3 regions of the Margalitia sp. FSL K6-0131 genome follow, and region 1 is predicted to be linked to each of the others. Evidence: a T-box and tRNA genes for the amino acid it is inferred to sense, from the RefSeq annotation. Region 1 holds a T-box; the other regions hold tRNA genes.
The links. A T-box is a leader RNA that pairs with one kind of tRNA and senses whether it is charged. The one in region 1 lies ahead of ileS (isoleucine--tRNA ligase), so its partner is inferred to be a tRNA-Ile.

Region 1 (4,266 bases):
AATTGAGCTTCTAAACATTTATTCATATGTAGTAATTATTTATATATTTATGTCATGGTTTAATGCGCAGCAAACTTCTGTAGGAAATTTATTTGCCCGTATTTGTGAACCATATTTGGAACCATTCAGACGTATTATTCCGCCATTAGGAATGATTGATATCTCACCAATCGTTGCCTTGATTGTTTTACAATTAGCTCGTGCAGGAATTGGTCAAATACATGGTTGGTTAATGTAAAAGGGCTGCTGATTTGAGGCACCCCTTTTTATTTTCGAAATTGAGAGGATTATTATGAGTAATATTTATCAACATTTTAGACCAGATGAAAAAGAATTTATCGACCAAGTTTTGAATTGGCAGCAATTTGTAGAGGATTCTTATTCATCCAAACTAAGTGACTTTTTAGATCCTAGGCAGATACATATTGTAAAAACAATCATCGGCACTCATTCGCAAGTAAAATATGGTGAATTTGGCGGATATGATGGAGCAGAAAGAAAAAGGATGTTATTATATCCTGATTATCTGATACCAGAGAACAATGATTTCCAAACATCACTATTGGAAATAGTGTATCCGAGCAAATTTGTAACACTAAGCCATAGACAAGTTTTAGGCTCTTTAATGTCAATCGGTTTAAAAAGGGAAAAATTCGGTGATATATTAGTCCAAAATAACCGAATTCAATTTATTGTCCCTTCTGAAATGATAGATTATGTTAAGATGGAATTAAAGCAAATTGGAAAAAGCAAAATCCAATTAGTAGAGTTGCCTCTTAACCAAATTATTACTTCCAGCGAAGAGTGGAAGGAGCAATCCACTACGGTAAGTGCGTTGCGACTGGATGCCATTCTTTCCTCTGTTTATCCAATTTCTAGACAAAAGGCACAAACGCTTATTCAACATGGGCTTGTGAAGGTTAACTGGAAAGAAGTGGAACAAGTTTCGTTTGTTTGTGATGAAGGAGATGTTATTTCCGCTCGTGGATATGGACGAAGTAAAATCATTACAATCGAAGGTCAAACAAAAAAGGATAAATGGCGATTGAAAGTTGGAATATTAAAATAAGAAAAGAGGAAACTCCTTATAGGCGATAAACGCTGAAGTTAGACAAAGATAACCACTTGAAATACTTATATGAAAAAATTTATACATTCTTTTCATTTAAATGAAAAATTTGCAGGAAATTCCCCTAATACTGTCGAAATTCAGTATAATAAAATAAAGTGATCGATTTCTGAAAGATTGATCGGATTATACCTACAAAAATATAGATAACATAAAGTGGAGGTGGCATATATGCCTTTAACGCCTTTGGACATACATAATAAGGAGTTTAGCAGAGGGTTTCGCGGTTATGATGAAGATGAAGTAAATGAATTCCTAGACCAAATCATTAAAGACTATGAATTGCTTATTCGCGAAAAGAAAGAATTAGATGAAAAATTATCATCATCCAATGAACGGCTTGGTCACTTTACTAATATTGAGGAAACCTTGCATAAATCTATTATCGTTGCCCAGGAAGCAGCGGAAGAAGTTAAGGGAAATGCACAGAAAGAAGCAAAATTAATTATTCGTGAAGCGGAAAAAAATGCGGATCGAATAGTGAATGAGGCACTTTCTAAAGCCCGAAAGATAGCAATGGAAATCGAGGAGCTAAAAAAACAGTCTAAAGTATTTAGAACCCGATTTAAAATGCTAATCGAGGCTCAGCTAGATTTATTAAGAAATGATGACTGGGATAAATTAATGGAATTTGAAATTGATGCGACAGAATTAAATCTTGAAGAAGAAGTTAAATGAGAATGTACTCGCAAAAGTTTGTTATTTGTAAATAAATTCCTAATCCCGTACTAGTATAGATGAGGGACATCTTTTCGTACCATTCTAATAAATTCAATTCAAGATAACTTTATTTATGTAGCAGTTATTGATAATAAAACAACAAAGTTTGCGAAAAGAACCTCAAATAATCTTGACGGAATAAAAATTTGTCACATATAATAGAAAAATAATAGTTAAACGATGACAGGGACAGTAAAGTTATTTTTATCTTATTGAAGCGAGCCAAGGATAGTGGAAGCTTGGTATAAGCAATAACTGGAAGATCACCCTCGAGTTCTTGATTTGAAAACGCGGGAGCGCGCGTAAGTAAATGATGGCGTTCATTCACGTTACGAATGCATGAGTGGACAGTGGATACATTGTCTAGCAGGGTGGTACCGCGGGAAAACCTTCTCGTCCCTATTGGGATGAGAGGGTTTTTTTGTTGTTTATTTGTTAATAACTAATAAGAATTAAAATGTCACCGTGAATCTTTTTTGTAGGAGGAAAAATTGTGGAATATAAAGATACGTTATTAATGCCAAAAACGGATTTCCCTATGAGAGGAAATTTACCTAAAAGAGAACCTGAAATTCAGGAAAAGTGGGAAAGTATGAGCATTTATCAAAAGGTCCAAGAACGTACAAAAGGAAGGCCAATGTTTGTTCTTCATGATGGACCGCCATATGCTAATGGTGATCTTCATATGGGGCACGCTTTAAATAAAACTTTAAAGGATTTCATTGTCCGTTTTAAGTCTATGACAGGCTACAACGCACCATATGTACCAGGTTGGGATACACATGGATTACCTATTGAACAAGCATTAACGAATAAAGGTGTTAAAAGAAAAGAAATGTCTGTAGCAGAATTTCGCAAATTATGTGCTGAATATGCTTATGAACAAGTTGATAATCAACGTACTGCTTTTAAGCGCCTAGGTGTCCGCGGTGATTGGGAGAATCCGTATCTCACATTAAAACCCGAATATGAAGCACAGCAAATTAAAGTATTTGGTGAAATGGCGAAAAAGGGATATATCTATAAAGGACTTAAACCGGTATATTGGTCTCCGTCCAGTGAATCTGCCCTTGCGGAAGCTGAAATTGAATATAAAGATAAGCGCTCTGCATCCATCTATGTAGCATTTGAAGTGAAGGATGGTAAAGGTGTTTTAGAAAGCGGTACGAATATTATCATTTGGACAACAACACCATGGACCATTCCAGCAAACCTTGGAATTTCTGTCCATCCTGACCTAAAATATGTTGTGGTGGAAGTAAACAATCAAAAATATGTTGTTGCTGAAGCGCTATTAGAGGAAGTTACTTCTGTATTAGAATGGGAAAATCCACAAACTGTTAAAACCGTAGCAGGTAAGGATTTAGAATATATTATTGCCAAACATCCTTTATATGACAGAGATTCACTAGTCATGTTAGGGGAACATGTTACAACTGATTCCGGTACAGGATGTGTTCATACGGCTCCTGGTCATGGAGAAGACGACTTTATTGTTGGAAAAAAATACAATTTAGATGTTCTATGTCCAGTGGATGATAAAGGATATATGACTTCTGAAGCACCGGGATTTGAAGGTTTGTTCTATGATGAAGCAAATAAACCAATTACTCAGAAGCTGGAAGAAGTAGGAGCGTTATTAAAATTAAATTTCATCACGCACTCTTATCCGCATGATTGGCGTACAAAGAAACCGGTTATTTTCCGCGCAACAGCACAATGGTTTGCATCCATTGACGCATTCCGTGAAGAACTTCTTGAAGCAGTGAAAGAAGTGAAATGGGTTCCTGCTTGGGGAGAAACAAGATTATTTAATATGATTCGCGACCGTGGAGATTGGTGTATTTCCCGTCAGCGTGCATGGGGTGTGCCAATTCCGGTATTTTATGCAGAAAATGGAGATCCAATTATTACGGATGAAACAATCGAACATATCTCTAATTTATTCCGTGAACATGGATCAAATGTGTGGTTTGAAAGAGAGACAAAGGATTTATTACCTGAAGGATTTACACATCCAAGCAGTCCAAATGGTACATTTACGAAAGAAACGGATATTATGGATGTTTGGTTTGATTCAGGATCTTCTCATCAAGCCGTTTTAGTTGAACGTGATGAATTACAACGTCCAGCTGATTTATATTTAGAAGGCTCTGACCAATATCGCGGATGGTTTAATTCTTCTTTAACAACGGCTGTTGCAGTAACTGGAAAAGCTCCGTATAAAGGAATTTTAAGCCATGGATTCACTTTAGACGGTGAAGGCAGAAAAATGAGTAAATCTTTAGGCAATGTTATTTTACCGAGCAAGGTAATTAATCAACTGGGTGCTGATATTGTTCGTCTGTGGGTAGCATCTGTAGATTATCAATCAGATGTTCGGGTTTCTGATGCTATTTTGAAACAAGTATCAGAAG
Region 2 (4,266 bases), 3.5 Mb from region 1:
TGGCCCTTCCATGCGGAACCACCGGATCACTAAGCCCGACTTTCGTCCCTGCTCGACTTGTAGGTCTCGCAGTCAAGCTCCCTTGTGCCTTTACACTCTACGAATGATTTCCAACCATTCTGAGGGAACCTTTGGGCGCCTCCGTTACTCTTTAGGAGGCGACCGCCCCAGTCAAACTGCCTGCCTGACACTGTCTCCCACCCCGATCAGGGGTGCGGGTTAGAATTTCAATACAGCCAGGGTAGTATCCCACCGACGCCTCCACCGAAGCTGGCGCTCCGGCTTCAAAGGCTCCTACCTATCCTGTACAAGCTGTACCAAAATTCAATATCAGGCTGCAGTAAAGCTCCACGGGGTCTTTCCGTCCTGTCGCGGGTAACCTGCATCTTCACAGGTACTATAATTTCACCGAGTCTCTCGTTGAGACAGTGCCCAGATCGTTACGCCTTTCGTGCGGGTCAGAACTTACCTGACAAGGAATTTCGCTACCTTAGGACCGTTATAGTTACGGCCGCCGTTTACTGGGGCTTCAATTCAGAGCTTCGCTTACGCTAACCCCTCCTCTTAACCTTCCAGCACCGGGCAGGCGTCAGCCCCTATACTTCGCCTTGCGGCTTCGCAGAGACCTGTGTTTTTGCTAAACAGTCGCCTGGGCCTATTCACTGCGGCTCTCTCGGGCTTGCACCCTACCAGAGCACCCCTTCTCCCGAAGTTACGGGGTCATTTTGCCGAGTTCCTTAACGAGAGTTCTCTCGCTCACCTTAGGATTCTCTCCTCGCCTACCTGTGTCGGTTTGCGGTACGGGCACCTTTCACCTCACTAGAGGATTTTCTTGGCAGTGTGGAATCAGGAACTTCGGTACTATATTTCCCTCGCTATCACAGCTCCGCCTTCACGGTTACGGGATTTGCCTCGTAACCAGCCTAACTGCTTAGACGCACATAACCAGCAGTGCGCTTACCCTATCCTCCTGCGTCCCCCCATCGTTCAAACGGTGAAGAGGTGGTACAGGAATATCAACCTGTTGTCCATCGCCTACGCCTTTCGGCCTCGGCTTAGGTCCCGACTAACCCTGAGCGGACGAGCCTTCCTCAGGAAACCTTAGGCATTCGGTGGAAGGGATTCTCACCCTTCTTTCGCTACTCATACCGGCATTCTCACTTCTAAGCGCTCCACTAATCCTTCCGGTTTAGCTTCACCGCCCTTAGAACGCTCTCCTACCACGGACACCTGTCAGGTGTCCATCCACAGCTTCGGTGATACGTTTAGCCCCGGTACATTTTCGGCGCAGAGTCACTCGACCAGTGAGCTATTACGCACTCTTTAAATGGTGGCTGCTTCTAAGCCAACATCCTGGTTGTCTAAGCAACTCCACATCCTTTTCCACTTAACGTATACTTTGGGACCTTAGCTGGTGGTCTGGGCTGTTTCCCTTTTGACTACGGATCTTATCACTCGCAGTCTGACTCCCAAGCATAAGTATTTGGCATTCGGAGTTTGTCTGAATTCGGTAACCCGATGAGGGCCCCTAGTCCAAACAGTGCTCTACCTCCAATACTCTTCATCTTGAGGCTAGCCCTAAAGCTATTTCGGAGAGAACCAGCTATCTCCAAGTTCGATTGGAATTTCTCCGCTACCCACACCTCATCCCCGCACTTTTCAACGTGCGTGGGTTCGGGCCTCCAGTAAGTGTTACCTTACCTTCACCCTGGACATGGGTAGATCACCTGGTTTCGGGTCTACGACCTCATACTTATTCGCCCTATTCAGACTCGCTTTCGCTGCGGCTCCGCTTCATCAGCTTAACCTTGCATGAAATCGTAACTCGCCGGTTCATTCTACAAAAGGCACGCTATCACCCATTAACGGGCTCTAACTACTTGTAGGCACACGGTTTCAGGTTCTCTTTCACTCCCCTCCCGGGGTGCTTTTCACCTTTCCCTCACGGTACTGGTTCACTATCGGTCACTAGGGAGTATTTAGCCTTGGGAGATGGTCCTCCCTGCTTCCGACGGGATTTCACGTGTCCCGCCGTACTCAGGATCCACTCTGGAGGGAACGAAGTTTCAACTACAGGGTTGTTACCTTCTTTGACGGGCCTTTCCAGACCTCTTCATCTACTCCGTTCCTTTGTAACTCCGTATAGAGTGTCCTACAACCCCAAGAGGCAAGCCTCTTGGTTTGGGCTTCTTCCGTTTCGCTCGCCGCTACTCAGGAAATCGCGTTTGCTTTCTCTTCCTCCGGGTACTTAGATGTTTCAGTTCCCCGGGTCTGCCTTCATTACCCTATGTATTCAGGTAAAGATACTGCTCCATTACGAGCAGTGGGTTCCCCCATTCGGAAATCTCCGGATCAAAGCTTGCTTACAGCTCCCCGAAGCATATCGGTGTTAGTCCCGTCCTTCATCGGCTCCTAGTGCCAAGGCATCCACCGTGCGCCCTTACTAACTTAACCTATAAGGTTATTACTACTTTAAAATGGATTAAATCCATAAAGTGGCGATTCTCGGTTTTACTTGGTTTCTTCTATCAGTATCTAGTTTTCAAGGAACAAAAATTGGTGGAGCCTAGCGGGATCGAACCGCTGACCTCCTGCGTGCAAAGCAGGCGCTCTCCCAGCTGAGCTAAGGCCCCATAATGAAATATGCAATTATAATGGTGGGCCTAAATGGACTCGAACCATCGACCTCACGCTTATCAGGCGTGCGCTCTAACCAGCTGAGCTATAGGCCCATCTTTCTTTCTCATAGAAAGATTGCTCTTTCAAAACTAAACAGAACGAAAACGTCTCTTCGTAACCACGAAAGTGGTTTTCCATTATCCTTAGAAAGGAGGTGATCCAGCCGCACCTTCCGATACGGCTACCTTGTTACGACTTCACCCCAATCATCTGTCCCACCTTCGGCGGCTGGCTCCAAAAGGTTACCTCACCGACTTCGGGTGTTACAAACTCTCGTGGTGTGACGGGCGGTGTGTACAAGGCCCGGGAACGTATTCACCGCGGCATGCTGATCCGCGATTACTAGCGATTCCGGCTTCATGCAGGCGAGTTGCAGCCTGCAATCCGAACTGAGAATGGTTTTATGGGATTGGCTTAACCTCGCGGTCTCGCAGCCCTTTGTACCATCCATTGTAGCACGTGTGTAGCCCAGGTCATAAGGGGCATGATGATTTGACGTCATCCCCACCTTCCTCCGGTTTGTCACCGGCAGTCACCTTAGAGTGCCCAACTGAATGCTGGCAACTAAGGTCAAGGGTTGCGCTCGTTGCGGGACTTAACCCAACATCTCACGACACGAGCTGACGACAACCATGCACCACCTGTCACTCTGTCCCCCGAAGGGGAACGCCCTATCTCTAGGGTTGTCAGAGGATGTCAAGACCTGGTAAGGTTCTTCGCGTTGCTTCGAATTAAACCACATGCTCCACCGCTTGTGCGGGCCCCCGTCAATTCCTTTGAGTTTCAGCCTTGCGGCCGTACTCCCCAGGCGGAGTGCTTAATGCGTTAGCTGCAGCACTAAAGGGCGGAAACCCTCTAACACTTAGCACTCATCGTTTACGGCGTGGACTACCAGGGTATCTAATCCTGTTCGCTCCCCACGCTTTCGCGCCTCAGCGTCAGTTACAGACCAGAGAGTCGCCTTCGCCACTGGTGTTCCTCCACATCTCTACGCATTTCACCGCTACACGTGGAATTCCACTCTCCTCTTCTGCACTCAAGTCTCCCAGTTTCCAATGACCCTCCACGGTTGAGCCGTGGGCTTTCACATCAGACTTAAGAAACCGCCTGCGCGCGCTTTACGCCCAATAATTCCGGACAACGCTTGCCACCTACGTATTACCGCGGCTGCTGGCACGTAGTTAGCCGTGGCTTTCTGGTTAGGTACCGTCAAGGTACCGCCCTATTCGAACGATACTTGTTCTTCCCTAACAACAGAGTTTTACGATCCGAAAACCTTCATCACTCACGCGGCGTTGCTCCGTCAGACTTTCGTCCATTGCGGAAGATTCCCTACTGCTGCCTCCCGTAGGAGTCTGGGCCGTGTCTCAGTCCCAGTGTGGCCGATCACCCTCTCAGGTCGGCTACGCATCGTCGCCTTGGTGAGCCGTTACCTCACCAACTAGCTAATGCGCCGCGGGTCCATCTGTAAGTGATAGCCGAAGCCATCTTTCAATCTTTCCTCATGCGAGGAAAGAAGTTATCCGGTATTAGCCCCGGTTTCCCGGAGTTATCCCAGTCTTACAGGCAGGTTACCCACGTGTTACT
Region 3 (4,266 bases), 3.4 Mb from region 1:
TTTTATTGACTTTGGATATAATAGATGATAATATATAAAACGTCGCTGAAATACTTCAGTCAAATAATAAGAAAAAAACATTTGACAAAGGGATTTAAAAGTGATATTATATAAAAGTTGCTTCATTAAAAAAGCAACAATGATTGATCTTTGAAAACTAAACAGAACAAAACGTCAATGTTTTAAATAATGAGCTACATCAAACACTTTTTTGGAGAGTTTGATCCTGGCTCAGGACGAACGCTGGCGGCGTGCCTAATACATGCAAGTCGAGCGGACTTTTAAAAGCTTGCTTTTAAAAGTTAGCGGCGGACGGGTGAGTAACACGTGGGTAACCTGCCTGTAAGACTGGGATAACTCCGGGAAACCGGGGCTAATACCGGATAACTTCTTTCCTCGCATGAGGAAAGATTGAAAGATGGCTTCGGCTATCACTTACAGATGGACCCGCGGCGCATTAGCTAGTTGGTGAGGTAACGGCTCACCAAGGCGACGATGCGTAGCCGACCTGAGAGGGTGATCGGCCACACTGGGACTGAGACACGGCCCAGACTCCTACGGGAGGCAGCAGTAGGGAATCTTCCGCAATGGACGAAAGTCTGACGGAGCAACGCCGCGTGAGTGATGAAGGTTTTCGGATCGTAAAACTCTGTTGTTAGGGAAGAACAAGTATCGTTCGAATAGGGCGGTACCTTGACGGTACCTAACCAGAAAGCCACGGCTAACTACGTGCCAGCAGCCGCGGTAATACGTAGGTGGCAAGCGTTGTCCGGAATTATTGGGCGTAAAGCGCGCGCAGGCGGTTTCTTAAGTCTGATGTGAAAGCCCACGGCTCAACCGTGGAGGGTCATTGGAAACTGGGAGACTTGAGTGCAGAAGAGGAGAGTGGAATTCCACGTGTAGCGGTGAAATGCGTAGAGATGTGGAGGAACACCAGTGGCGAAGGCGACTCTCTGGTCTGTAACTGACGCTGAGGCGCGAAAGCGTGGGGAGCGAACAGGATTAGATACCCTGGTAGTCCACGCCGTAAACGATGAGTGCTAAGTGTTAGAGGGTTTCCGCCCTTTAGTGCTGCAGCTAACGCATTAAGCACTCCGCCTGGGGAGTACGGCCGCAAGGCTGAAACTCAAAGGAATTGACGGGGGCCCGCACAAGCGGTGGAGCATGTGGTTTAATTCGAAGCAACGCGAAGAACCTTACCAGGTCTTGACATCCTCTGACAACCCTAGAGATAGGGCGTTCCCCTTCGGGGGACAGAGTGACAGGTGGTGCATGGTTGTCGTCAGCTCGTGTCGTGAGATGTTGGGTTAAGTCCCGCAACGAGCGCAACCCTTGACCTTAGTTGCCAGCATTCAGTTGGGCACTCTAAGGTGACTGCCGGTGACAAACCGGAGGAAGGTGGGGATGACGTCAAATCATCATGCCCCTTATGACCTGGGCTACACACGTGCTACAATGGATGGTACAAAGGGCTGCGAGACCGCGAGGTTAAGCCAATCCCATAAAACCATTCTCAGTTCGGATTGCAGGCTGCAACTCGCCTGCATGAAGCCGGAATCGCTAGTAATCGCGGATCAGCATGCCGCGGTGAATACGTTCCCGGGCCTTGTACACACCGCCCGTCACACCACGAGAGTTTGTAACACCCGAAGTCGGTGAGGTAACCTTTTGGAGCCAGCCGCCGAAGGTGGGACAGATGATTGGGGTGAAGTCGTAACAAGGTAGCCGTATCGGAAGGTGCGGCTGGATCACCTCCTTTCTAAGGATAATGGAAAACCACTTTCGTGGTTACGAAGAGACGTTTTCGTTCTGTTTAGTTTTGAAAGAGCAATCTTTCTATGAGAAAGAAAGATGGGCCTATAGCTCAGCTGGTTAGAGCGCACGCCTGATAAGCGTGAGGTCGATGGTTCGAGTCCATTTAGGCCCACCATTATAATTGCATATTTCATTATGGGGCCTTAGCTCAGCTGGGAGAGCGCCTGCTTTGCACGCAGGAGGTCAGCGGTTCGATCCCGCTAGGCTCCACCAATTTTTGTTCCTTGAAAACTAGATACTGATAGAAGAAACCAAGTAAAACCGAGAATCGCCACTTTATGGATTTCATCCATTTTAAAGTAGTAATAACCTTATAGGTTAAGTTAGTAAGGGCGCACGGTGGATGCCTTGGCACTAGGAGCCGATGAAGGACGGGACTAACACCGATATGCTTCGGGGAGCTGTAAGCAAGCTTTGATCCGGAGATTTCCGAATGGGGGAACCCACTGCTCGTAATGGAGCAGTATCTTTACCTGAATACATAGGGTAATGAAGGCAGACCCGGGGAACTGAAACATCTAAGTACCCGGAGGAAGAGAAAGCAAACGCGATTTCCTGAGTAGCGGCGAGCGAAACGGAAGAAGCCCAAACCAAGAGGCTTGCCTCTTGGGGTTGTAGGACACTCTATACGGAGTTACAAAGGAACGGAGTAGATGAAGAGGTCTGGAAAGGCCCGTCAAAGAAGGTAACAACCCTGTAGTTGAAACTTCGTTCCCTCCAGAGTGGATCCTGAGTACGGCGGGACACGTGAAATCCCGTCGGAAGCAGGGAGGACCATCTCCCAAGGCTAAATACTCCCTAGTGACCGATAGTGAACCAGTACCGTGAGGGAAAGGTGAAAAGCACCCCGGGAGGGGAGTGAAAGAGAACCTGAAACCGTGTGCCTACAAGTAGTTAGAGCCCGTTAATGGGTGATAGCGTGCCTTTTGTAGAATGAACCGGCGAGTTACGATTTCATGCAAGGTTAAGCTGATGAAGCGGAGCCGCAGCGAAAGCGAGTCTGAATAGGGCGAATAAGTATGAGGTCGTAGACCCGAAACCAGGTGATCTACCCATGTCCAGGGTGAAGGTAAGGTAACACTTACTGGAGGCCCGAACCCACGCACGTTGAAAAGTGCGGGGATGAGGTGTGGGTAGCGGAGAAATTCCAATCGAACTTGGAGATAGCTGGTTCTCTCCGAAATAGCTTTAGGGCTAGCCTCAAGATGAAGAGTATTGGAGGTAGAGCACTGTTTGGACTAGGGGCCCTCATCGGGTTACCGAATTCAGACAAACTCCGAATGCCAAATACTTATGCTTGGGAGTCAGACTGCGAGTGATAAGATCCGTAGTCAAAAGGGAAACAGCCCAGACCACCAGCTAAGGTCCCAAAGTATACGTTAAGTGGAAAAGGATGTGGAGTTGCTTAGACAACCAGGATGTTGGCTTAGAAGCAGCCACCATTTAAAGAGTGCGTAATAGCTCACTGGTCGAGTGACTCTGCGCCGAAAATGTACCGGGGCTAAACGTATCACCGAAGCTGTGGATGGACACCTGACAGGTGTCCGTGGTAGGAGAGCGTTCTAAGGGCGGTGAAGCTAGACCGGAAGGACTAGTGGAGCGCTTAGAAGTGAGAATGCCGGTATGAGTAGCGAAAGAAGGGTGAGAATCCCTTCCACCGAATGCCTAAGGTTTCCTGAGGAAGGCTCGTCCGCTCAGGGTTAGTCGGGACCTAAGCCGAGGCCGAAAGGCGTAGGCGATGGACAACAGGTTGATATTCCTGTACCACCTCTTCACCGTTTGAACGATGGGGGGACGCAGGAGGATAGGGTAAGCGCACTGCTGGTTATGTGCGTCTAAGCAGTTAGGCTGGTTACGAGGCAAATCCCGTAACCGTGAAGGCGGAGCTGTGATAGCGAGGGAAATATAGTACCGAAGTTCCTGATTCCACACTGCCAAGAAAATCCTCTAGTGAGGTGAAAGGTGCCCGTACCGCAAACCGACACAGGTAGGCGAGGAGAGAATCCTAAGGTGAGCGAGAGAACTCTCGTTAAGGAACTCGGCAAAATGACCCCGTAACTTCGGGAGAAGGGGTGCTCTGGTAGGGTGCAAGCCCGAGAGAGCCGCAGTGAATAGGCCCAGGCGACTGTTTAGCAAAAACACAGGTCTCTGCGAAGCCGCAAGGCGAAGTATAGGGGCTGACGCCTGCCCGGTGCTGGAAGGTTAAGAGGAGGGGTTAGCGTAAGCGAAGCTCTGAATTGAAGCCCCAGTAAACGGCGGCCGTAACTATAACGGTCCTAAGGTAGCGAAATTCCTTGTCAGGTAAGTTCTGACCCGCACGAAAGGCGTAACGATCTGGGCACTGTCTCAACGAGAGACTCGGTGAAATTATAGTACCTGTGAAGATGCAGGTTACCCGCGACAGGACGGAAAGACCCCGTGGAGCTTTACTGCAGCCTGATATTGAATTTT

Region 2: it has a tRNA-Ile gene. The T-box ahead of ileS (isoleucine--tRNA ligase) is inferred to sense a tRNA for this amino acid. The anticodon was not compared.
Region 3: it has a tRNA-Ile gene. The T-box ahead of ileS (isoleucine--tRNA ligase) is inferred to sense a tRNA for this amino acid. The anticodon was not compared.

What each region holds. Positions count from the first base shown of each region.
Region 1 covers NZ_JBBOZS010000001.1:3,475,243-3,479,508, reverse strand. The annotation lists gene NSQ59_RS17035 (YggT family protein) at 1-238, shown strand, start outside; gene NSQ59_RS17030 (YlmH family RNA-binding protein) at 293-1,069, shown strand; gene NSQ59_RS17025 (DivIVA domain-containing protein) at 1,301-1,807, shown strand; T-box leader at 2,021-2,253, shown strand; gene ileS (isoleucine--tRNA ligase) at 2,343-4,266, shown strand, end outside.
Region 2 covers NZ_JBBOZS010000001.1:10,443-14,708, reverse strand. The annotation lists rRNA gene NSQ59_RS00060 (23S ribosomal RNA) at 1-2,454, opposite strand, end outside; tRNA gene NSQ59_RS00055 (tRNA-Ala) at 2,558-2,633, opposite strand; tRNA gene NSQ59_RS00050 (tRNA-Ile) at 2,656-2,732, opposite strand; rRNA gene NSQ59_RS00045 (16S ribosomal RNA) at 2,827-4,266, opposite strand, start outside.
Region 3 covers NZ_JBBOZS010000001.1:30,815-35,080, forward strand. The annotation lists rRNA gene NSQ59_RS00155 (16S ribosomal RNA) at 209-1,759, shown strand; tRNA gene NSQ59_RS00160 (tRNA-Ile) at 1,854-1,930, shown strand; tRNA gene NSQ59_RS00165 (tRNA-Ala) at 1,953-2,028, shown strand; rRNA gene NSQ59_RS00170 (23S ribosomal RNA) at 2,132-4,266, shown strand, end outside.